DNA from 4 places in the Hylemonella sp. GW821-FHT12C09 genome. Region 3 is predicted to be linked to each of the others. Evidence: predicted binding sites of a transcription regulator. Region 3 holds the regulator's gene; each other region holds the start of a gene.

Evidence for each region. Region 3 encodes sigma-54, which starts transcription at its own class of promoters, with help from an activator protein. Its sites were predicted from a motif close to TGGCANGNAANCTGCTTT; they were not measured.
Region 1: nirB (nitrite reductase large subunit NirB) is a predicted target of sigma-54. The motif match lies at 2,283-2,300, and genes of this name have one in related genera.
Region 2: AC1RRP_RS18070 (isopenicillin N synthase family dioxygenase) is a predicted target of sigma-54. The motif match lies at 2,831-2,848, and genes of this name have one in related genera.
Region 4: glnA (type I glutamate--ammonia ligase) is a predicted target of sigma-54. The motif match lies at 3,404-3,421, and genes of this name have one in related genera.

The regions. Positions count from the first base shown of each region.
Region 1 covers NZ_JBXAQQ010000001.1:213,171-219,135, reverse strand. Annotated here, with positions in the region: gene nirB (nitrite reductase large subunit NirB) at 1-2,119, opposite strand, end outside; gene AC1RRP_RS01125 (bifunctional protein-serine/threonine kinase/phosphatase) at 2,401-4,155, shown strand; gene AC1RRP_RS01120 (hypothetical protein) at 4,907-5,266, shown strand; gene AC1RRP_RS01115 (hypothetical protein) at 5,396-5,704, shown strand; gene AC1RRP_RS01110 (hypothetical protein) at 5,822-5,965, shown strand, end outside.
Region 2 covers NZ_JBXAQQ010000013.1:31,176-37,140, forward strand. Annotated here, with positions in the region: gene AC1RRP_RS18055 (ABC transporter ATP-binding protein) at 1-446, shown strand, start outside; gene AC1RRP_RS18060 (ABC transporter permease) at 526-1,245, shown strand; gene AC1RRP_RS18065 (nucleoside deaminase) at 1,258-1,737, shown strand; gene AC1RRP_RS18070 (isopenicillin N synthase family dioxygenase) at 1,750-2,742, opposite strand; gene AC1RRP_RS18075 (ABC transporter substrate-binding protein) at 3,006-4,040, shown strand; gene AC1RRP_RS18080 (nucleoside deaminase) at 4,085-4,543, shown strand; gene AC1RRP_RS18085 (urate hydroxylase PuuD) at 4,562-5,758, opposite strand; gene uraH (hydroxyisourate hydrolase) at 5,765-5,965, opposite strand, start outside.
Region 3 covers NZ_JBXAQQ010000010.1:19,319-25,283, reverse strand. Annotated here, with positions in the region: gene AC1RRP_RS15605 (class II glutamine amidotransferase) at 1-447, shown strand, start outside; gene gshB (glutathione synthase) at 444-1,406, opposite strand; gene lptA (lipopolysaccharide transport periplasmic protein LptA) at 1,594-2,193, shown strand; gene lptB (LPS export ABC transporter ATP-binding protein) at 2,253-3,023, shown strand; gene rpoN (RNA polymerase factor sigma-54) at 3,217-4,788, shown strand; gene AC1RRP_RS15580 (THUMP domain-containing class I SAM-dependent RNA methyltransferase) at 4,790-5,965, shown strand, end outside.
Region 4 covers NZ_JBXAQQ010000002.1:250,050-256,014, forward strand. Annotated here, with positions in the region: gene ntrC (nitrogen regulation protein NR(I)) at 1-178, opposite strand, end outside; gene glnL (nitrogen regulation protein NR(II)) at 212-1,282, opposite strand; gene AC1RRP_RS05040 (hypothetical protein) at 1,288-1,764, opposite strand; gene glnA (type I glutamate--ammonia ligase) at 1,941-3,356, opposite strand; gene AC1RRP_RS05050 (competence/damage-inducible protein A) at 3,564-4,397, opposite strand; gene AC1RRP_RS05055 (EI24 domain-containing protein) at 4,390-5,223, opposite strand; gene AC1RRP_RS05060 (sterol desaturase family protein) at 5,261-5,965, opposite strand, start outside.

The DNA of each region.
Region 1 (5,965 bases), on a different contig from region 3:
AGCCGGAGTCCACGCCGATGATGCCCACGTCCTTGATGCCGGCCTCGGCGCAGTTGCGCGGGCAGCCCGAGACGGCGAACTTCACCTTGTGCGGCGCGTACATGCGCCACATGGCGCGCTCCAGGTCCTTGCCCATCTGGGTGCTGTCCTGCGTGCCCATGCGGCACCATTCGCTGCCCACGCAGGTCTTCACCGTGCGCAGGGCCTTGGCGTAGGCGTGGCCGCTGGGCATGCCGATGTCGTTCCACACGGCCTGCAGGTCTTCCTTCTTGACGCCCAGCAGGTCGATGCGCTGGCCGCCGGTGACCTTGACGGTGGGGATCTTGTACTTGTCCACCGCATTGGCGATGCGGCGCAGCTCGTCGGCCGTGGTCTCGCCGCCCCACATGCGCGGGATCACGCTGTAGGTGCCGTCCTTCTGGATGTTGGCGTGGCTGCGCTCGTTGATGTAGCGGCTCTGCGGATCGTCCTTGGCCTCCTTGGGCCAGGTGCTGATGAGGTAGTAGTTGACGGCCGGGCGGCAGCTGGCGCAGCCGTTGGGCGTCTTCCAGTTCAGGCTCTTGAAGACGTCGGCGATGGTCAGCAGCTTCTCCTTGCGGATGGCCTCGCGCACGGCCTGGTGGCCGTGCTCGGTGCAGCCGCACATGGCCTTGGTCTTGGGTGTGGCCGAGTAGTCGCCGCCGGCCGTGAACATCAGGATCTGTTCCACCAGGCCGGTGCAGGAGCCGCAGCTCGCGCTGGCCTTGGTGTGCTTGCGCACCTCGTCCAGCGTGAACAGGCCTTTTTCCTTGATGGCCTTGCAGATGGTGCCCTTGGTCACGCCGTTGCAGCCGCAGACCTCGTCCGTGTCGGCCATGGCGGCGGCCTTGCTGTGGCCCTCGTGGCCGGCGTCGCCGATGTTCGATTCACCGAACATCAGGCGGTCGCGGATGTCGCCCACGCTGCGGCCGTCGCGCAGCAGCTTGAAGTACCAGGAACCGTCCACCGTGTCGCCGTAGAGGCAGGCGCCCACCAGCTTGTCGTCCCGGATGACCAGCTTCTTGTAGACGCCGCCGGCCGGGTCGCTCATGACGATCTCTTCGGTGTTCTCGCCGCCCATGAAGTCGCCGGCGCTGAACAGGTCGATGCCCGTGACCTTGAGCTTGGTGGAGGTCAGCGAGCCGGTGTAGCGGCCGATGCCAAACTGCGCCAGGTGGTTGGCCAGCACCTTGCCCTGCTCGAACAGCGGGGCCACCAGGCCGTAGGCAATGCCACGGTGCGCGGCGCATTCACCCACGGCGTAGATGCGCGCATCGGTGGTGGTCTGCAGCGTGTCGCTGACCACGATGCCGCGGTTCACGTGCAGCTTCATGCTCTCGGCCAGCGCCGTGTTGGGGCGGATGCCCACGGCCATCACGACCAGGTCGGCCGGCACTTCCGTGCCGTCCTTGAACTTCACGCTTTTGACGCGGCCGTCTTCGCCACCCACCAGCTCCTGCGTCTGCGCGCCGATCAGGAACTGCATGCCGCGGTCTTCCAGCGACTTCTGCAGCATCTTGCCCGCCACGTCGTCCAGCTGGCGCTCCATCAGCCAGGGCATCACGTGCACCACGCTGACCGTCATGCCGCGTTTCATCAGGCCGTTGGCCGCTTCCAGGCCCAGCAGGCCGCCGCCGATGACCACCGCATGCTGGTATTTGGCGGCGGCTTCGATCATGGCCTCGGTGTCGGCGATGTCGCGGTAGGCCAGCACGCCCTTGAGCTCCTTGCCCGGCACGGGCAGGATGAAGGGGTTGGAGCCGGTGGCCAGGATCAGGCGGTCGTATTCGGCGCTGATCGTCTCGCCCTGGGCGTTCTTTGCGTGCACCACGCGCCTGACGCGGTCCACCTCCGTCACGGTCCAGCCGGCGTGCAGGGTGATGCCGTTGTCCTGGTACCAGGCCCAGTCGTTGAGCACGATGTCTTCGAGCTTCTGTTCGCCGGCCAGCACCGGCGAGAGCAGGATGCGGTTGTAGTTGGGGTGGGGCTCGGCGCCGAAGACCGTGATCTCGTACAGCTCGGGCGCAATCTTCAGCAGCTCTTCGAGCGAGCGCACGCCGGCCATGCCGTTGCCGATCATCACCAGTTTGAGTTTTTTCATCACAAGCTCCGTCGATCCAAATCAAGCAAGAAACAAAAAAGGCGTCCACACGGTGCCTGCCGGGAGCAGTGCACGTGGGGACGCCTTCGTCCTGGGTTCATCCGCTGCGCCGTTGCACCGGATGAGTGAATGGGGGCCAGCTTTGGCCGGGTACGCCGGTACTGACGCAAGTGTCATGCCAGCAATTTCTCCAGGGAGGGGCTGTCCAGAAAGAACGCCAAGGCTTCTTGGGCCGACGCAGAATGCACCATCTCGGGCATCAATCTTGCGGAACCCTGGGCATGAGCTTTGAAATGGATATCGGTTACACCTCGCTGGCGGGCGCCAAGGCCGTCAATGAAGACTTCGCCGGCGCCATGCTGCCCGAAGACGGGCGTGAGGACATGGGCGTGATCGCCGCCATTGCCGACGGCGTGAGCGCCGGCGGCCTGGGCCAGGAGGCCGCGCAGACCACGGTGGCCACTTTGGTGCGCGATTACTACAGCACGCCCCAAACCTGGGATACCACGGTGGCGCTGGACCGGCTGATCGCCGCGCAGAACACCTGGCTGGCCGCCACCAACCGCCGGCGTGCGCCCGCTACGGGCATGACCACGCTGACCGCTTTGGTGCTGCGCGGGCATGCCTACACCCTGGCCCATGTGGGCGACACGCGCGCCTACCTGTTGCGCGAGGGGCAGGTGACCCAGCTCACGGTGGACCACGTCATGCCCCACCCCGATTTCCGCCACCAGCTCATGCGCGTGGTGGGCGCGGAAGACCGCCTGGTGGTGGACTACATCCAGGGCGACCTGCAGGTGGGCGACGTCTTCATCCTGCTCAGCGACGGCGTGCACGGATCGCTGCGCCTGCGCCTGCTGGCGGAAATGGCCGAACTGGCCAACGCGCAGCGCATCAGCGACAACCTGGTGCAGGCCGCCATCAAGGCCGGCAGCAACGACAACGCCACCGCCCTGGTGGTGCGGGTGCTGGGCCTGCTGGACGCCACGCTGCAGGACGTGAGCCGCAGCGCCCAGGCCCTGCCGGTGCCCGTGCGCCTGAAACCCGGCGAGGTGATCGACGATCTGCGCGTGGAAGAGGTGGCCGCCGACAACGGCATCAACCTCATCTACAAGGTAAGGGACACCCACACCCAGACCGACTACGCGCTCAAGACCCTGCATCCCTCACGTGCCCACGACCCCGAGGAGTGCGCCGCGCTGGCCCACGAGGCCTGGCTGGCGCAATGCATGCAGACCTCACGCGCGGCCGAGCACCTGGTGCGCCTGCACGAGAAGCCGCCCGCCGGCAAGGGGCAGACCGCCTTTTACCTGCTGTACGACTGGCACGCCGGCGAGACCCTGCAGCAGATGCTGGCGCGCCAGCAGCGTTTCAGCCCGGCCCAGGCCGTGGCCCTGGCCACCCAGGTGCTCAAGGCCCTGGGTCGCCTGCACCGCCAGAGCGTGGTGCACCGCGACATCAAACCCGCCAACCTGCACCAGGGCGACGACGGCGTGCTGCGCCTGCTGGACCTGGGCGTGGCCCTCAGCGGGCGCGAGCCCGAAGCCATGCGCCGCCTGCACGCGGGCACGCCAAGCTACATCAACCCCGAGCAGTGGGGTTTCACCGTGCGCGCCGGCGGCATCGACACCACTGTGCCGCCCGAAGACCCCGACGCCATGAGCGACCTCTTCGCGCTGGGCGTCACCTTCTACCAGCTGCTGGCTGATGGCAAGCTGCCCTACGGTGAAGTGCTGCCCTGGCAGAGCGGCCGTTATTACCGCGACCCCACGCCCCCCAGCCGCCACAACCCCGAGGTGCCCATCTGGCTCGACCACGTGGTGCTCAAGGCCGTGGCCCGCGACAAGCGCCAGCGTTTCGAAACGGCCGAGGAGTTCCTGCTGGCGCTGGAGCGCGGCGCTTCACGCCCGCTGACCGCGCCGCCGGCTTCGCCGCTGCTGCAGCGTGACCCGACCTTGGTGTGGAAGCTGTTGTTTGGCGTCAGCGCGCTGTTCAACGTGCTGCTGGTCTACTGGCTGCTGTTCCTGCCGAAGTAGGGCAAGCCGGCGACTTTGCCGGTTTTGTTCATGGGGCTCCTTTTCGAAGGAAACGCTCCAAGTCCTTGATCGGCCTGGGTTTTTTGCTGTTGACGCCGACTTTGTTATCCGTCACTTCGCCTTGTTAGGCAGACAGCTTTGCCGGGTTTGTGGGCTTTGTTCATGGTCCGGAACCGAAGGCTTGAACGGGAAAGGCTGATATAAATCAGGCACTTACAAAACACGACGGGAGGAAGGCATGAGCAGTGTTAAGCAGACAGGTTTGACGTCTATATCAAGTTAGAACCCATCATGTCGCACCTAAGCGCGCGCAGAAGGAAGGATCGAGCGCCACTGACGGAACGTAGCCTGCTGAGGACCTTGCGGCGAGCCCTTCCGCGACGGAATGGTTATGCGTCGCCCAATTGCGAAGAGCTCATTTCTGAGGCAAGCCACTTCGGCGTTGGTAGTCCGTTGCGCATACGGCGACTTCTACTCAAGCATCGTCGTACTCTTATTGCGGATGATCGAGAGACGCTCCTGGCCAGTGGCTATATGCGTCTTGTCGCCGAAGAATACGGTGAGTCGCACGTTGCGGAACTGAGGCGCAAGCAGCGTTGCTTCACCTGGGAAGCGCTCGTGCGAAACGCATTTGAGTTGGAGTTTGGTGAGCGGTATGAAGCATATTCAAGGAAGCGCGATGGGCTCTAACACTTCAATCGAGAGTGGATCGCTTACGGCTCCCACTCATCTCAAACGTTAGGCCAATCAAGTGGCAATTCTTCTCATACTCGTGTTGTATGCGCTGGCAGGCATCGCGTTGCGCTCTGTCGCAGCGCTGGACATGAGCAATGAAGTTCGTCTCGCGTTCAATGTCTTCGGCGGAATCGGCGCTCTTGTCCTACCAATTGTCGTTTACTCCGTCATTGACCATCGGCTCACGCGTCGCGCAGTAAATGCAATTGGGTTAACCTCCTGCACTGAGAGCGGAGCAGAATTCGTTCGCGTCGAGATGCACAAGAATCACTTTACGTTGGTGTGTCGTCACGCCGAGAGGCAAGAACGCAAGAAGTTTCGCATTCGCTTTGTATTTTCCACTTGGTACGTGCGGAGCGTTCAATGGCTGCAATAAAAACAGGCCTAACAACCAGCTCATGTGCGACGCGTATAAGCGTTGCACCTCCTTCATGCGTTGTCGCACGCGCGCCATAGCTGGAGCGTTAAAGAGCAAATGGGTACGTTCATTTCACCTTGGTCCTCAATGACAAAGCGCAAGCTTTTTGGCACTGTCGCGTTCGTCGTTGTTATGTTCATAGTTATTGCTGCTCTAGGGCAACTTTGGATCAAAACCTCCGAGCCATATGAGCTGGGCCGTTCTGCAGTTGGTTCAAAGCTCAACGTGCAACCGACCGCGGTTGAACTTAAGCGGTTCGCCGCCTTTCGGTTTGCCGACAGCGACTTTTCGGGCGAGGCATTGTTTGTGCTCTGTGCGCCTGAAGCACGTTGCTTTACCGTCGTCGCAAAGAAGCGAGATGCGCGTTGGTCTATTGTGGATCTTGTGGAGCGGTAAATTGGTCGCAATGCTCTTTAAAATGTCAGTCGAGCGGACCGCCTACGGCGCTCGCTCACCTTCACGTTAGGTGGCCTTCTTGAGCGCCGCATCGCCCCAAGTCATCTATCTGGAAATATGAGTAATCCAAAGTTCTCGCTGGGTGATCTGCTGAAGATCCAGGTTGTCATAGGCATCTCCTCCACTCTGATCTCCTACCCCTTTATTGCGGCTTACTGGTTCGTCCGCTATGGTGTTGAAAACTTTTCTTTCTCCGGGATA
Region 2 (5,965 bases), on a different contig from region 3:
TCTCGGGCGGCATGCAGCAACGCGCCAGCATCTGCCGCGCCCTGATCCACGAGCCCAAGATGCTGCTGCTGGACGAGCCCTTCGGGGCGCTCGACGCCTTCACGCGCGAGGAACTCTGGTGCACCCTGCGCGACCTGTGGCAGGCGCAGAAATTCAACGTGATCCTGGTCACGCACGACCTGCGCGAATCGGTCTTCCTGGCCGACACGGTCTACGTCATGAGCAAGGGCCCGGGCCGCTTCGTGGTGCAGCGCGAGATCGACCTGCCGCGCCCGCGCGACCTGGAAATCACCTACACCCCCGAATTCACCGGCATCGTGCACGAACTGCGCGGCCACATCGGCGCGATGAGAAGCCCCCCTGTGCCGGCCAGTCGGCCGTCATCCCCCCCTGGGGGACAACACCAGCAGCCCGGCGAAGCCGGTTCTGCGGTGTTCCCGCAATGAAGACAGGCGCCTCGGAGAAATCATCGTGAATTTGAAACACCGCAAACAAGTCGAACGCTGGTCCCCCCTGCTGCTGCTGATGGCCATCGTCATCCTCTGGCAGATCATCACCTCGGCCTTCAACGTCTCGGAATTCATCTTCCCCAGCCCCCTGCGCATCTGGGAGCAGACGCTGGAGTACAAGGCCGTCATCGCCGGCCATGCCTGGCGTACCTTCTGGGTCACCATGGCGGGTTTCGGCATCGCCATCGTGGTGGGTGTGCTGCTGGGCTTCCTGATCGGCAGTTCGCGCCTGGCCTACGCAGCCGTCTATCCGCTGATGACGGCCTTCAACGCCCTGCCCAAGGCAGCCTTCGTGCCCATCCTCGTGGTGTGGTTCGGCATCGGCATCGGCCCGGCCATCCTCACGGCCTTCCTGATCAGCTTCTTCCCCATCACGGTCAACATCGCCACCGGCCTGGCCACGCTGGAGCCCGAGCTGGAGGACGTGCTGCGCGTGCTGGGCGCCAAGCGCTGGGACGTGCTCATGAAAGTGGGGCTGCCGCGCTCCATGCCCTACTTCTTCGGCTCGCTCAAGGTGGCCATCACCCTGGCCTTCGTGGGCACCACGGTGTCCGAGATGACCGCCGCCAACGAGGGCATCGGCTACCTGCTGATCTCGGCCGGCTCGGCCATGCAGATGGGCCTGGCCTTCAGCGGCCTGCTGGTGGTGGGCGCCATGGCCATGGCCATGTACGAACTCTTCAGCTTCATCGAGAAGCACACGACGGGCTGGGCCCACCGCGGCTCGCAGGGTTGAGCGAGCCCACCGGTGTCTCCCCAGCAAGTCATACGCCACCTGCGGCGCGCCAACGAGGTGGCGCGCCGTGCGCGTGATGATCTCGGGCGCCACCCCTTCGGCGCTCTCCTGATCGCCCCGGATGGCGAGACCCTGCTGGCCGAGCAATGCAATGTGGACACGGTCAACCACGCGGAGGCCGTGCTGGCACGCAGCGCCGCGCAGAACTACGCACCGGATTACCTTTGGCGCTGCACCCTGGTCACCACGGTGGAGCCCTGCGCCATGTGCGCTGGCACCCAGTACTGGGTAAATATCGGACGCCTGGTATTTGGCATGAGCGAGCGCCGCCTGCTTGAACTCACAGGCAGCCATGAAGAGAACCCCACCATGAACCTGCCCTGCCGCAGTGTTTTTGAGGCTGGGCAGAAACGCTTCGAGGTCATTGGCCCCGTGGCTGAACTGGAAGACGAAATCGCGGCCCTGCACCGCGATTTCTGGCACACGCGCTGAACGCGCTACCGGTCAGTAGGCCTTGAAGTTGGCCGCGACCCGCTGCTTGAGATAGTCGCCTGCCGCAATGGCGGGATACTTCTTCGCCGGCCCCTCAATCACAGCATGGCGATTGGCCTGCGCGAAGTAGGCCAGGCTGTAGCGCGGACCCATGTACTCGCCAGGCTGCGGGTTGCGCACGCGGTGAAAGTTGCTGGGCAGCTGGTCATCGCTCCAGCGCATCAGCATGTCGCCGATATTGCAGGTGATGGCCTCGGCATCGGGCGGAATGGGCGTCCAGGCCTGGGCTTCCATTTCCTTGCCGGGACAGACCTCCAGCCCGCCTTGACCCTGCTGCTGGTAGAGCAACGTCAGGCAGTCGAAATCGGTGTGCGCGCCGGCACGCCAGAGCTCCAGCTTGTCCTGCGCCTCGGGCGGAATCGCGTAGTAGTGCAAGAGGCGCAGCGTGCTCTGGTAGTCGGGCTGCGCGGGGTCATGTGCGCCCGTGAAGAAATCATGGTCGAAGCCAAGCTTGTAGGCGAAGCAGGACAGCACCTGCATGCCCACCGCCCAGCTCTTGCGCTCGAAATCAAGCATCGTGGTCTGGAAGCCAGGCAACTCGGCCTCGCTCGGCAAGAGCCCGTCCATATGGGGGCGGGTGAGCTGGTAGCTCTCCTTCTGATCGGGCGTGCCGGTCGAGGGACGCACCTGGGCGCGGCTTTCCCAGCCGGCGTTGAGCGCCTTTTTCAGCGGGTACTGCGCCTTCACGGCCTCCGGCAGGGCGAAGAAGCGCTCGGACATGGCAAAGGCCGCGCGGATCTCCTCGGGGGAAATGCCGTGGTTGACGAGCTGGAAGAAGCCGACATCCACTGCGGCGTCCCAGAGCTGGTCCGCGATCTCGGTCTTGCGGGCCTCGAAATTGGATAGGTCGATGCGACGAATCTCGCGTGTGGTGTCGAGTGCCCCCATCGCGCCCATGCGCGATTCTTTTTGCAGCTCGGTGAGGTCGTAAAGCTTGGCGGTCATAAGGTTCTCCTGAAAGTTGAGCTTCAAGAGCAATTTCCGGCCACAGCCTTGCGCAGGCTGGGTGAACGCTTCTACTCCTGCCGGAATACTAGCAAAGACCGGGCCAAAACAGTGAACTTGACCGTATACAACTTGGCACGCGCTTTGCTTCACACCCTTCAAGAGTAGAAGCGTTCAGCGCAGGCAGCAGCCGGCGCCCGGAAATTGCTCTGGAAGCCCGGTCGATCTGACCGGGGGTTGCAACACTTTCCAGGAGCACTGCCATGCAGCGTCGTCATTTTCTCGGCACATCTGCCGCTCTCGCCACCACGGCCCTCGCCGCGCCAGCCGTCTGGGCGCAATCCACCCCCAAACTCACGCCGTTGAAGTTCACCCTGGACTTCCGTGTCACCGGTCAGACCGCCCCCTTCTTCCTCGCGCTGGCCAAAGGCTATTACCGCGACGAGGGCCTGGACGTTTCCATCGACGTGGGGGCTGGCTCCGTGGCCTCGATCACCCGCATTGCCAGCGGTGTCTACCAGCTGGGCCTGGGTGACATCAGCTCGCTGGTCGAGTTCCAGTCCCAGAACCCGGGCACCCCCGTGGTGCAGGCGGTGTACCAGTATTACAACCGCGCACCATTCGTGATCATCGGCCGCAAGGACCGCGGCATCACCAGTGACTTCAAGAGTCTGCAGGGCAAACGCGTCGCTGCTGCCGCCGTGGAATCCACCCGCCGCGCCTGGCCCATGGTGGCCAACAAGCTCAAGCTGGGGGCGGATCATTTCCAGTGGATGACGACCGACTTCAGCGCCCGCGACAACGTGATGGTGCGCGGCGACGTCGATGCTGCCACCTACTTCCACGACTCGGCCGTGTCCCTGTTCGCGCGCATGAAACAGGAAGAGCTGTCGGTACTCAAATACACCGACGCCGGCGTCAACCTGTATGGCAACGCCGTGCTGGCCAGCCGCAAACTGATCACCGAACAGCCCGCCCTGGTCACTGGTTTCCTGCGCGCGAGCAACCGCGCCCTGAAGGAAACCCTGGCCGACCCGACCGCTGCCATCGCCGCCATCAAACAGCGCGAGCCCATCCTCGACGAAAAGGTGGAACTCGATCGCTGGCGTCTCACGTCGCAGTACGTGGCCGCGCCCGATGTGGCCAGCCACGGCCTGGGCGATGTGCGTAAGGTGTTGCTGGACGAGCAGATCGAACAGGTCGCCGAGGTTTTCAGCCTCAAGAGCCGGCCGACGGCCGAGAGCGTGTTCGAGCGCAGCCTGCTGCCCGCCGCTGCCGAACGCGCCTGGAAGGCCTGAGCGTGCGCCTGCCTACAGAAGCGACGCTGGACACGCGCGACGGCATGTATCTGCGCCAGGCCATCACCTGGTCAGCCACGGGCCGTGCGCGCGGCAACCGCCCTTTCGGCGCGGTCATCGTGTCGGAACAGGGTGAGGTGCTGGCCGAGGCCTGGTGCAACACGAGCGAGACCGGCGACTGCACGGGCCATGCCGAGACGAATGCCGTGCGTATGGTCTCGCCGCGCGTGGCCCGCGAAGTTCTGGCCCGCGCCACGCTCTACTCGTCCGCCGAGCCCTGCGTGATGTGCGCGGGGGCCATCTTCTGGTCCAACATCGGGCGTGTGGTCTACGGCATCGACGCGGTACGGCTGCGTGTCTTCAGAGGAGAACGGTTCGAGCAGCGTGATGCCGAACTGTCATGTCGCGATGTGTTTGCGGCCTCGCCACATCGCATCGAATGCATCGGACCGGCCCTGATTGAAGAGGCGAGCATGCCGCACCAGGGTTTCTGGAAAACCTGAGACAGGCCGCCAGTGATTTCAGTCGGCTTTTGCGCCGGCACGGAACCACTGCGCCAGCAAGGCCCGTTCATCCTCGGTCATGCCCGTGGCATTGTTCATGGGCATGATACGACTCACCACCACCTGCTGATAGACCTGCTGCGCGTGCTTCTGCAGTTCGACCGCGCTGTCCAGCCGCACGCCCTTGGACTGCAAGGCCTCGCCATGGCACATGACACAGCGCTGCGCCACCACGGCCTGCACATCGGCCAGACTGGCCTTGGGTGCAGCAGGAGCCGGAGTGACCGGCGCCGGCCGCAGCCAGACGATGAGCCCCAGCAGAGCCACCCCACCCGCCGCCGCATAGGGCCAGGGATGCGCATTGCGCCCCAGCTTGTAGCCATGGCGCAGCACAAAAAACTGACGGATGGCCGCGCCGGCAAACATGATGAGGATCAGGAAGGCCCAGTTGTAAGCGGACCCGTAGGTGAAGCTGTAGTGGTTGCTCAGCATGGCAAACAGCACGGGCAGCGTGAAGTAGGTGTTGTGCACGCTGCGCTGCTTGCCGCGCTGGCCGTGGATCGGATCCACGGGCTGGCCGGCCTTGAGCGCGGCCACCACCTTGCGCTGGCCCGGGATGATGCACATGGCCACGTTGGCGCTCATGGTCGTGGCCAGCATGGCGCCCACCAGCAGGAAGGCCGCGCGGCCGGCAAAGAGATGGCAGGCCAGCCAGGACGCCAGGATCACCAGCAGGGCCACGGCCAGTCCCACCTTGGCATCCCCGTGCTCACCCTTGCCCAGGAAACGGCAGGCCAGGTCGTAGAGCACCCAGAACACCACCAGAAAGGACAGCGCCGTCGTCACCGCGGCCCAGGGCGCCCAGTCCATCACCCGCGAGTCGATCAGGTAGACGCTGGGGCTCCAGAGGTAGGAGATGAGGAACAGCGCGAAGCCGCTGAGCCAGGTGCTGTAACTCTCCCAGTAAAACCAGTGCAGATGCGGCGGCATGGCGGGCGGGGACACCGCGTACTTGACCGGGTGATAGAAGCCGCCGCCGTGCACGGCCCAGAGCTCACCGGTGGCGCCTTCGCTGCGGAGCTTGGCATCTTCGGGGGGCGTGAGGCTGCTGTCGAGGAAGACGAAATAAAAGGAGGAGCCGATCCAGGCAATGGCCACGATCACATGCAGCCAGCGCAGGAGCAGATTGGCCCAGTCAAGCAGATACGCATCCATATGGACTCAGCTCCCGCGGTAGGTGGAGTAGCTCCAGGGGCTCACGAGCAGGGGCACGTGGTAGTGCTCCTCGGGCCTGGCCACGCCGAAATCGAGGTTCACCTGGTCCAGAAACGCGGGCTCGGGCAGCGCCACGCCGCGCGCGCGGAAGTAGCCCTTCACATCGAAGCTCAGGCGGTAGGTGCCGGCCTTCAGGCTGTGGTGCTC
Region 3 (5,965 bases):
CACAACGGCGACCTCAAGGACTACGCGCCGCGCCTGCACGGCAGCTTCCGGCCGGTGGGCCACACCGACAGCGAGCGCGCCTTCTGCTGGCTGCTGCAGGAGCTGTCCAAGTCGCACGCCAGCGTGCCCAGCATTGCGGAACTCACGCTCACCCTGCGCGAACTGGTGCCGCAGATCTCGAAATACGGCACCTTCAATTTCCTGCTGAGCAATGGCGAGGCGCTGTGGGCACATGCCTCCACGAACCTGTACCACGTGGTGCGTCAGCACCCCTTCGGCAGCGCCACGCTGCGCGACGAGGACCTGAGCGTGAACTTTGCCGAGCACGCCGCCTCGGGCGACCGCGTGGCGGTGGTGGTAACAGCGCCGCTGACGACCAACGAGGCCTGGACGCTGTTTGCGCCGGGCGAGTTGCGGGTCTTCGTGGACGGGGCGCCGGTAGCCTAGCGTACGGTCAGGGCCGCTTCCAGTGCGTCGACGAACATCGATGCCACGTCGAAGCCGGCCTGGTCGGTGATTTCCTGGAAGCAGGTGGGGCTGGTGACGTTGATCTCGGTGAGACAGTCGCCGATCACGTCCAGGCCGATGAGCAGCAGGCCGCGTGCGGCCAGCACGGGGCCGATGGCCTCGGCGATCTCGCGGTCGCGCGTGCTCAGGGCCTGGGCCACGCCCTTGCCGCCAGCCGCCAGGTTGCCGCGCACCTCGCCGCCCTGCGGGATGCGTGCCAGCGCATAGGGCACGGGCTTGCCGCCGATGACCAGGATGCGCTTGTCGCCCTGGGCGATGGCCGGCAGGAACTTCTGCACCATCAGGGTTTGCGCGCCGTCGCGGTTCAGCGTCTCGATGATGGCGCCCAGGTTCAGGCCCTCGTCCTTCACCCGGAAGATGCCCATGCCGCCCATGCCGTCCAGCGGCTTGAGGATGATGTCGCGGTGCTGGGTGTGGAAGTCGCGCACGGCCTGCGCTTCGCGCGTGACCAGGGTGGGCGTGGTGAACTCGGGGAACTCGAGGATGGCGAGCTTTTCCGGGTGGTCACGCAGGGCGCGCGGTTTGTTGAAGACCCGGGCGCCTTCGCGCTCGGCCTGTTCCAGCAGGTGGGTGGCGTAGAAGAATTCGCTGTCGAAGGGCGGGTCCTTGCGCATGACGATGGCGTCGAAGTCGCGCAGCGCAGCCAGGCGCTGCGCCGGCGCCAGCGGCGCTTCGTGGAACCAGTGTTCTTCGTGGCCGGTCAGGCGGATGCGACGCACATGGGCCTGCACGCCGGTGGTGGCCAGCCAGCTCAGGTGGCGCGGCTCACAGGCTGCCAGCGTGTGGCCACGGCGTTGTGCCTCGCGCATCATCGCGAAGGTACTGTCCTTGTAAGTCTTGAACGATTCCAGCGGATCGGCGACGAAAAGCAGGTTCATGGCAGGGGGTCGCAGCGTGGTGAGGGGGAGGAGCCGGGAAGTCTCTCATGAAACCAGAGAGCACGGTGGAGCAGGCCCATGGACGCGGGGCGGGTGGCCCGCTGGAAAACAGGCAAAAGCAAGGACTGGACCAGCCGTCCGACCCGATTACAATGACCGAGACCCAGAGAGCAAGATTCGTGCCTTTATGAAATTTCCCCTCCTCCGCCTCCTGCTGTGCGCGGCCTGCGCCTTGACGGCGGGCGTGGCCGGTGCCGAGACGGCCGATGCCAAGAAGCCGATGAACATCGAGGCCGATGCGCTGCGCTATGACGACCTCAAGCAGATCAGCGTCTTCAGCGGCAATGTGGTGCTGACCCGCGGCTCCATCATCATCAAGGGCACACGCATCGAAGTGCGCCAGGACCCGCAGGGTTACCAGTTCGGCGTGGTGACGGCCGAGCCGGGCCAGCGCGCCTTCTTCCGCCAGAAGCGTGACGGCGAGGACGAATACATCGAGGGTGAGAGCGAGACCATCGAATACGACGGTCGCGCCGACGTGTTCAAGCTCATCAAGGACGCCCGGCTGCGCCGCCTGCGTGGCACCCAGGTGGCCGATGTGGTGACGGGCAACATCATCCAGTACAACAGCCTGACGGACGTCTTCACGGTGGACGGCAGCCCGCAAAAGGGCGGCGAGCGTGTGCGCGCCACCCTGACGCCGCGCAACGAGACGGCCGCGCCACCGGCCCCGCGCGCCAGCGCGCCCCTGCGCACCGACAACACCCTGGGCGGAGGGCGCAAGTGAGCGACAGCCTGCAGACCGCCGCCGGCACCCTGCCGCCCGATTCCCAGCCTGACTCGGCTGTGGCCCAGGACACGCTGCCCGGCGGCGAACCCAGCCGCCTGGAGGCACGCCACCTCAAGAAGTTCTACGGCAGCCGCGAGGTCGTCAAGGACGTCTCGCTGACCGTGCGCAAGGGCGAGGTGGTGGGTCTGCTGGGGCCCAACGGCGCGGGCAAGACCACGTCCTTCTACATGATCGTGGGCCTGGTGCGTGCCAGCGCCGGCGAGATCCTGATCGACGACGATGCGGTCGCGCACATGCCCATCCACCAGCGTGCGCGTCTGGGCCTGAGCTACCTGCCGCAGGAGGCGTCGATCTTCCGCAAGCTCAACGTCGAGGACAACGTGCGCGCCGTGCTGGAACTGCAGCATGGCGAAGACGGCAAGCCCCTGCGCAAGGACGAGATCGAGCAGCAGCTCACCGCCCTGCTGCAGGACCTGCGCGTGGAGCATCTGCGCGCCTCGCCGGCACTGGCGCTGTCCGGTGGCGAGCGCCGCCGCGTGGAGATCGCGCGCGCCCTGGCCACGCAGCCGCGTTTCATCCTGCTGGACGAACCCTTCGCCGGCATCGACCCGATCGCGGTGATCGAGATCCAGCGCATCATCAGCTTCCTGAAAGCGCGTGGCATCGGCGTGCTCATCACCGACCACAACGTGCGCGAGACCCTGGGCATCTGCGACCACGCCTACATCATCAGCGAGGGCCGCGTGCTGGCCCAGGGCACCCCGGCCGAGATCGTCAACAACGCCGACGTGCGCCGGGTCTACCTGGGCGAGCACTTCAAGATGTGACTATGGCCCCCACGCTCGGCACTGGCGTGCCCTCGCTGCCTCCCGAGGGGGCTGAGGCCCGCGGCTCCAAGCCTGCCTGCGCAGGCTTGGACGGGCTGAAGAGACACGCACGTCTCGTGCCGTCATGTCTCGCGCCTTGGGGCGGCCCGGCGGCGCTCACGCCGAACCCTCTGGCTGATCGAATCAGGTACACATGAAACAGGGACTGTCGCTGCGGGTCTCCCAGCATCTGGCGCTCACGCCCCAGCTGCAGCAGTCCATCCGCCTCCTGCAACTCTCCACGCTGGAGCTGAACCAGGAAGTCGAGCAGCTGCTCGACGAAAACCCCTTTCTGGAGCGTGCCGACGACAGCGTCGAGCGCGAGGCCCACGGCCTGGAGCGTGCCGACACCCCGGTGTCGCAGGACGAGGCCGACTACGACTACAGCAGCACCCCGGCCAGTGAGGGACCGGACGAAACCGCGGCGGTGACCAGCCTGGAGAGCGAGGGCAGCTGGGAGGGGGACGGCAGCGTGGACATGTCGCCCGACGACAGCGAGTGGGGCGGCGACGCCCCGGCGCGCAACGGCGCGCGCGAGGACGACGAAGCCGACGCCACGGAGCTGGCGCGCAGCCAGGAGTCGCTGCAGGACTTTCTCAAGCGCCAGGCCCTGTCCCTGCGCCTGGGTGCCGAAGACAGCGCGGCGCTGCAGTTCCTGATCGAGTCGCTCAACGAAGACGGTTACCTGGAGGACCCGATCGAGGAGCTGGCGCGCAGCCTGACCGGGGAGGATCCGGAGCACGAGGAGGCGATGATCGCGCACTTCGCGCTGGCGCTGCGCCTGCTGCAGAGCCTGGAGCCCACGGGCGTGGGCGCGCGCAGCATGGCCGAGTGCCTGCGCCTGCAGTTGCTGGCCCTGCAGGCCGATGCGATGCGGGGTGCGGCGTCCTTGCCCGAACCGGCGGTGGTGGCGCAGGCCCTGCGCATGATCGAGCAGCCGCCCGAACTGCTGGCGCGGCGCGACCTCAGGAAACTGGCCCAGCTCTGCGGCGGCAGCGAGGCCCTGACGCGCGAGGCCCTGGGCCTCGTGGCCCGGCTGGAGCCCAAACCCGGCCGGCGCTTCGTGAACGTCGAGCGCAACGTGATCGTTCCCGACGTGCTGGTGCTGCGCAGCGGCAGCGGAGCGCAGACGCGTTTTCGTGTCCAGCTCAACCCCGACGTGATGCCCAGGCTGCGCGTGCACGACATCTATGCCAACGCGCTCAAGGGCCACAAGGCCGGCGGCCGCGAGGGCGACAACTACGCCGCCCTGCAGCAGCGCCTGCAGGAAGCGCGCTGGTTCATCAAGAACATCCAGCAGCGTTTCGACACCATCCTGCGCGTCTCCAGCGCCATCGTCGAGCGGCAGAAGAACTTCTTCATGCACGGCGAGCTGGCCATGCGCCCGCTGGTGCTGCGCGAGATCGCCGACGAGCTGGGCCTGCACGAGTCCACCATCAGCCGCGTGACCACGGCCAAGTACATGGCCACGCCCTTCGGCACCTACGAGCTCAAGTACTTCTTCGGTTCGGGCCTGGGCACCGAGTCGGGCGGCAACGCCTCCAGCACGGCGGTGCGCGCGCTGATCAAGCAGTTTGTCAACGCCGAAAATGCCAAGAAGCCGCTGTCCGACAGCCAGCTCTCCGAGATGCTCAAGGAGCAGGGCATCGAGTGCGCGCGTCGCACCGTGGCCAAGTACCGCGAAGCCTTGAAAATAGCCCCCGCCAACCTGCGCAAGGCACTCTGACGTGAACCAACTCACTCTTTTTCTTCCCTGCGCCGCCGGCGTGGAGGACTACCTGGCCGCCGAGATCCTGCGGATCACGGAACTGCCCCCGGGCTGCATCACCAAACAGCGTGGTGGTGTGGCGGTGCGTACCTCGTTTGCGCACGCCATGCTGCTCAACCTCTACAGCCGCCTGGCGCAGCGTGTGCTGGTGCTGGTGTCGTACACCGAGTACCGCAGCGAACAGGACCTGTACCGCGCCGCCATGGCCGTGCCGTGGGAGCACTGGTTCACGCCCAAGGAGAGCATCAAGGTCGAGATCACGGCGCAGCACAGCCCGCTGACCAGCCTGAACTTCGCGGCGTTGAAGGTGAAGGACGCGGTCTGCGACCGTTTCCGCGAGACCTCGGGTGGCGTGCGCCCCGATGTGGACACCCAGTGGCCCGATGTGCGCATCTACGCCCACCTGACCACCGACAGCTGCTCGCTCTACATCGACACCTCGGGTGAACCGCTGTTCAAGCGCGGCTGGCGCGAGGACAAGGGCGATGCACCCCTGAAGGAAACCCTGGCGGCGGCCATGATCGCCGCCAGCGGCTGGGCCGAGGGCAACGCCGAGGGTGACCTGACGCCGCTGTACGACCCCTGCTGCGGCAGCGGCACCATCGCCATCGAGGCGGCGCAGATCGCCTGCAACATCGCGGCCGGCTCCCTGCGCCGTTTTGCCTTCGAGAAATACCGGCCCTTCCGCGCCGCCGAATGGGCCACCATGAAGGCCGAGGCTGCGCAGGCGGTGGTCAAACCCGAGCCGGGCCAGGCCGCGCTGATCTACGGTAGCGACGTGTCGCACCGCATGGTGGACTTCGCCGAGCGCAATGCCCAGCGCGCCGGCGTGGCCGACGTGATCGAGTTCCGTGGTGGTGACGCGCTGCAGCGCCTGCCGCCTTGCGCCACACCGGGCGTGATGCTGGTCAACCCGCCCTATGGCGAACGCATCGAGGCTGGCGGCTTCGCGGGGGCTGGCGCGGGCGCCAGGGCCGGTACGCCGCGTTTTGGCGCGCGTGAGCTGCCCGAAGCCGACAGCGCCGGTGATGACCAGGCCTTCTTCGGCAAGCTGGCCAGCCACTGGAAGAAAAACTACAGCGGCTGGACCGCCTGGGTGCTCACGCCCGACCTCAAGCTGCCCAGCAAGATGCGG
Region 4 (5,965 bases), on a different contig from region 3:
CGCCCGGCATGCGGATGTCGCTCACCAGCACCTGCGGGCCCTCGCCCTCCTCGTCCAGGGCAGCCAGCACCTCGCGCGGGTTGGTGAAGCTGCGTGTGGGCATCTGCTCGCGTTGCAGCGCCTTCTCCAGCACGAAGCGTATGGACTGGTCATCATCGGCGATCCAAATCGGCTTCATGTGCGACTACACCCTTAGGTCATGCTGCCATTCTCAGGGCAGCGGTATCAATATTTTGAAATCGGTCCGGCCGGGCTCGCTGTCGCACTCGATCAGGCCATGGTGCTGCTGCACGAAGGTTTGCGCCAACGTCAGCCCCAGGCCGGAGCCGCCCTCCCTTCCCGACACCAGCGGGAAAAAGATACGGTCCTTGATCGAGTCCGGCACGCCGGGCCCGTTGTCGATGACATGCAATTCCAATGCCAGCTTGTAGCGTTGTTTGCCGAAAGTGATCTGGCGGGCGATCCGGGTCCGGAAGGTCAGGCGCCCATCACCGGCGGCGATGCGCTCGGCGAGGGCCTGACAGGCGTTGTGCGCAATATTCAGAACGGCCTGGATCAGCTGCTCGCGGTCGCCGCGAAACTCCGGAATGGAGGTGTCGTAATCGCGCACCACGCGCAAACCCTTGGGGAATTCGGCCAGGATCAGCGAGCGCACCCGCTCGCAGACCTCGTGCATGTTGACGTCGCCCACCACATGCGGGCGGCGATGCGGCGCGAGCAGGCGGTCCACCAGGGTCTGCAGGCGGTCGGCCTCGTGGATGATCACACGCGTGTACTCGGTCAGCTGGCTGTCGATCTCCATCTCCAGCAACTGGGCCGCGCCACGGATGCCACCCAGCGGGTTCTTGATCTCGTGCGCGAGGTTGCGGATCAGCTCCTTGTTGGCCTGGGCTTGGTCAATCAGGCGCTCTTCGCGTTCCTGGCGGGCCTGCTGCTCCAGCGGCAGCATCTCGATCAGGATGTCTCCCGGCTGGTCGGTCTGGGTCAGGATCACGTGCACGGGCAGGGGGTCCCGCCCGGGACGCTTCAGCCAGGCATCGTAGCGCAGGGCCGCAAATTCGTTGTCGCGCAAACCGCCAAGGGCGGCCGCCAGGGTCGCGGGCTCGGTGTAGTGCTCTGCCAGATCCGACCCTTCGATGCTGCGCCGGGACATGCCCAGCGCGTCCTCGAGGGCGGCATTGGCATAGACCACCGCCGCGTCCCCGTGCACGACGGCGACGAGCGTGGCCAGAAGGTCAAAAGGCTGGAAGCGACTGACGGAGGGGATGGCGGTCGGTTTCAAGCCGCCTATTTTGACTCAGGAAGGCGGTCGAGTTCGCGGCGCAGGCCGGCCTGGTCGCTTTCATTGCGTTCGATGCTGGCCTTGAGTTCGTTCACGCGGTCCAGGTACTTCTGGTGGTTGCGAAATTCGGGCCCCATCTTCTCGGGCTCGCCGTTGTTGTATTCGGCCTGCAGTTCGGACTGCCGGGCTTCGGCCTTGCGCAGCTCGGCCTCCAGGATCTGGCGGGCATCCGTATCACGCTGGCGCTGCAGCGTGCCGTCAACGCGCTTACCTTCCTGGCTGGCCGAGGCGAGGCGGACCGACTCCGTCGCGCGCGGGCGTTGCACCACGGTCACGTTGCCGCCCTCGAGCAGCTTGCAGCCCTTCTGGCCGGGTTGCACGGTATTGGTGTACTCATTGCCGCAACGGTAGATGCGGCCCTGGGCCTGGGCCAGATCGGCCACGGTCAGGCCTGCTACGAAAAGCGTAGCTGCTAACGACATCAGTAAAGGCTTCTTCATAGGGTTCTCCGCACATCGAAAATGCAGGGGCGGTCTGAGAGTATCGACTATCCACGCCAAAAATCAAACCCCGAAAGTTCACGGAAAACAAAAAGGACGGCCGAAGCCGTCCTTTTTTTGCGACAAGCTGTAACGAATCACAGCCTGCGGGCACCCCTTTACAGGGAGTAGTACATGTCGTACTCGACCGGGTGCGGCGCCATGCGGAAGCGCGTGACTTCGCCCATCTTCAACTCGATGTAGGCATCCAGCATGGAGTCGGTGAACACGCCGCCCTTGGTCAGGAAGGAGCGGTCCTTGTCCAGGTAGTCCAGGGCCTGGTCCAGGCTGTGGCAGACGGTCGGCACCAGCTTGTCCTCTTCCGGGGGCAGGTGGTACAGGTCCTTGGTGGCGGCTTCGCCCGGATGGATCTTGTTTTCCACGCCGTCCAGACCGGCCATCATCAGGGCCGAGAAGCACAGATAGGGGTTGGCGGACGGATCGGGGAAACGCGCCTCGATGCGGCGACCCTTGGGGTTGGCCACGAAGGGGATGCGGATGGAAGCAGAACGGTTGCGCGAGCTGTAGGCCAGCTTCACCGGGGCTTCGAAGCCGGGCACCAGGCGCTTGTAGCTGTTGGTACCGGGGTTGGTGATGGCGTTCAGCGCACGGGCGTGCTTGATGATGCCGCCGATGTAGTACAGGGCAAAGTCGCTCAGGCCGGCGTAGCCGTCACCGGCGAACAGGTTCTTGCCGTCCTTCCAGATGGACTGGTGCACATGCATGCCGGAGCCGTTGTCGCCAGCGTAGGGCTTGGGCATGAAGGTGGCGGTCTTGCCGTAGGCGTTGGCCACGTTCCAGACCACGTACTTCAGGACCTGGGTCCAGTCGGCGCGCTGCACCAGCGTGCTGAACTTGGTGCCGATCTCGTTCTGGCCAGCGCCGGCCACTTCGTGGTGGAACACTTCGACCGGGATGCCCAGGGATTCGAGGATCAGGGACATCTCGGCGCGCATGTCCTGCGTGCTGTCGACCGGGGGCACCGGGAAATAGCCGCCCTTGGTGGTGGGGCGGTGGCCGCGGTTGCCGCCTTCGAGCTGCTTGCCGCTGTTCCAGGGGGCTTCGTACTCGTCGATGGCGAACATCACGTTGCCGGGTTCGTTGGACCAGCGCACGCCGTCGAAGATGAAGAATTCGGGCTCGGGACCGAAGTAGGCGGTGTCGCCGATACCGGAAGCCTTCAGGTAGGCCTCGGCACGCTTGGCGATGGAGCGCGGGTCACGGTCATAGGACTTGCCGTCGCTGGGCTCGACCACGTCACACTGCAGGAACAGGGTGGTTTCTTCGAAGAAGGGGTCGATGTTGGCGGTGTTCGGGTCGGGCATGAGCTGCATGTCCGAAGCCTCGATGCCCTTCCAGCCGGCGATGGACGAACCGTCGAAGGCGTGGCCCGAGCTGAACTTGTCTTCATCGAAGTGGGAAACCGGCACGGTCACGTGCTGTTCCTTGCCACGGGTGTCGGTGAAGCGGAAGTCAACGAACTTGACCTCGTTTTCCTTCACCATCTTCATCACGTCTGCGACGGTCTTGGCCATCTGGTACTCCTGGTAGGAAGGGTTGTTAAAAGTTACGCAGGCACATGAATGCAGGTTCTGTGCCAATCCCGCTTGCGCCGGCTTGCGTCAAAGTCGGTATTCTGCCTTGAGTTTCAGTGCCTTCCCGCGATCAGACGCACACCAAGGCAGAAACTTTTTGCCAAATTGATCCAATTTGGTGCATTCAAAACGCACCAAATTGGTAAATTAATTTTTACGCACCAATTCAGGGCCAAGCTTGGCACCCAGCTGGCTCAGGCCTTCGAGCAGCGCCGCATAAGCAGGCGGGATCAGATCGGGACCGCCCTTGACCCCCAGTTCTATGTGCCGGCCATGCTGCGGATGATCGACGCTGGGCAGGCTGAAGACCTTGACGCTGGCGTGCCGCGACTCGATGGCCTCCATCAGCGGTGTCAACGTGGCCTCCATGGCACCGTAGACGATGACGGACTGCTCGCACCAGGCATCGCGGCGGAACTGCCCCGCGTAATGGGTGTCCAGCACCCATTCGATCATCGGCCAGGCCATCACGGGAAAGCCCGGCACGAAATGCACGGCGCCCCGGCCGCCGGGGGACGCACAGCTGAACCCGGGGATCTTGTTGTAGGGGTTGGGAATGATCTGCGACCCGACAGGAAAGACCCCCATATTGAGCCGGTGCACATTGTCCGGACGGTCCGGCACATAGGGCACGCCCTGCTCGCGCGCCACGTCCTGCATGCGCTCGCGGATCAGCAACTCGGCCTGGGGATGCAGCGCCAGCTCCGTGCCCAGGGCGCGCGCCGCACATAGCCGCGTGTGGTCATCCGGTGTGGCGCCGATACCGCCACAGGAAAACACCACCTCGCCTGAGGCGAAGGCACGTGCCAGCGTGGCCGTGATGCGCTGCGGGTCGTCGCCCACGTAGTCGGCATACGCGAGCGGCAGGCCGCGCGCCTGCAGCAGCTCGATGACCTTGGGCAGATGCTTGTCGGCGCGTTTGCCCGACAGGATTTCATCGCCGATGATGATCAGGCCGAAGGATACGGTGGTGTCAGGCATGGGAAGAGTCCGTGGCGCCGGCGTCCGGCAGAGGGGCGGCGCGCAGCGCGGCGAGTGCCGCCAGGCTGTAGTGGCTGAACCAGAGCGCCGCAAAGATGAACACGAAGGTATAGATCCAGATTGCCAAGGGCACCAGCAGCGGCGCCAGGACGACGGCCATGGCGCCGACCGCCCAGATCAGGCCAGGCGCTGCGCCCATATAGCCGCTGATCACACCGATGGCCAGCAGCCAGTAGCGGTGACGGCGCATCAACTCTTCGCGCTCCGGCTTGCTGGCGTGCAAGGCCAGCACGTCGTAGACCATCACGCGCGAGGTCAGCCAGCCCCAGATCAGGGGCGGCACGACGATCACCAGGGGGGGGATCAGCCACAGCGGCAGGGTCAGGACCAGCGCCAGCAAAGCCAGCAGCGCCGAACCCAGACCTTGCAGCAGGCTGCCCGCGAAGCTGCCCCCGCGCCGCTGTGCCAGCGCGTTGAACCGGCGCTCGGCCACCAGCTTGACAAGAGCCGGCGTCGCCAGCCAGGCCACCGCCAGCAGGGACAGCACGATCATCAGCGGCAGGACCAGCGAGATGAGCAGCAGGGGTGGGAGCACCATGCGCAGGTGCCCCATGGCCATGCTGTCGAGCCAGCGAAACAGGCTTTCCATCAGTGCCCAGTCGGCCAGCCAGGTCTGCAGGCCCAGCACGGCCGGGTCCCAGAACAGCCAGAACAGCCCCACGCTCAAGGCTGCAAGCAGCACCAGGGGCAGGAAGGACAAGGCAATCACGCGCGGTTGCAGGCAATAGGCCAGCGCGCGCCAGAAGGAGTCCAGGAAAAGTGTCATGTTCCAAGCATACCTTGGCGCATGTTTCAAACCTGTTTCAGGCCCGCCCCAACAGTCGCTTGAGGCCCAGCCATTGCTGGGACCAGAAGCCGCGCCCGTAATCACGTCCCTGCTCCACCTGGTCGCGGATGCCGGTCGGGTCGTAGCGCAGCTCGAAGTTGGCTGTGCCGAACAGCATGTCCCACCAGGGCAGCAAGACGCCGAAGTTGTGTCCACCGAGGACCTTGCCGGGCGATTCGTGACCGATGCCGATGCTGTGGTGCACCCGGTGAAAGCGCGGGCTGATCCACAGGCGCTCGCCCCAGCGCCCGAAGGACAGGCGCAGGTTGGCGTGCTGGAAACTTTCGCTGAGCTGGGTGAAAGCGACGATGGCCACGAACTGCCCCGGTGCCACGCCGATGAGCTGTGCCAGCGTGACCAGCAGCACGTCGCGGAGCAGGTCGTCGAGCAGGTGGTTGCGGTTGTCGCTCCACATCGTCATCTGGCGCTGCGAGTGGTGCAGCGCATGCAGGCGCCACCACCATTCGAAGTGGTGCTGGCCGCGATGCAGCCAGTAGTCGAAGAAATCCATCACGACCAGGTAGATCAGCAGGCTGACCACGGGCAGATCGGTCACACCGGGCCACAGGTCATCCAGATGGAAGGTCGGCAGGCCGGCCGCGCGCAGCATGCCGAAGAAGTCGTCCATCAACGGCGTGAGCGTGAAGAAGAGCACCAGCCGGAACAGGCCCAGGCGATGGAT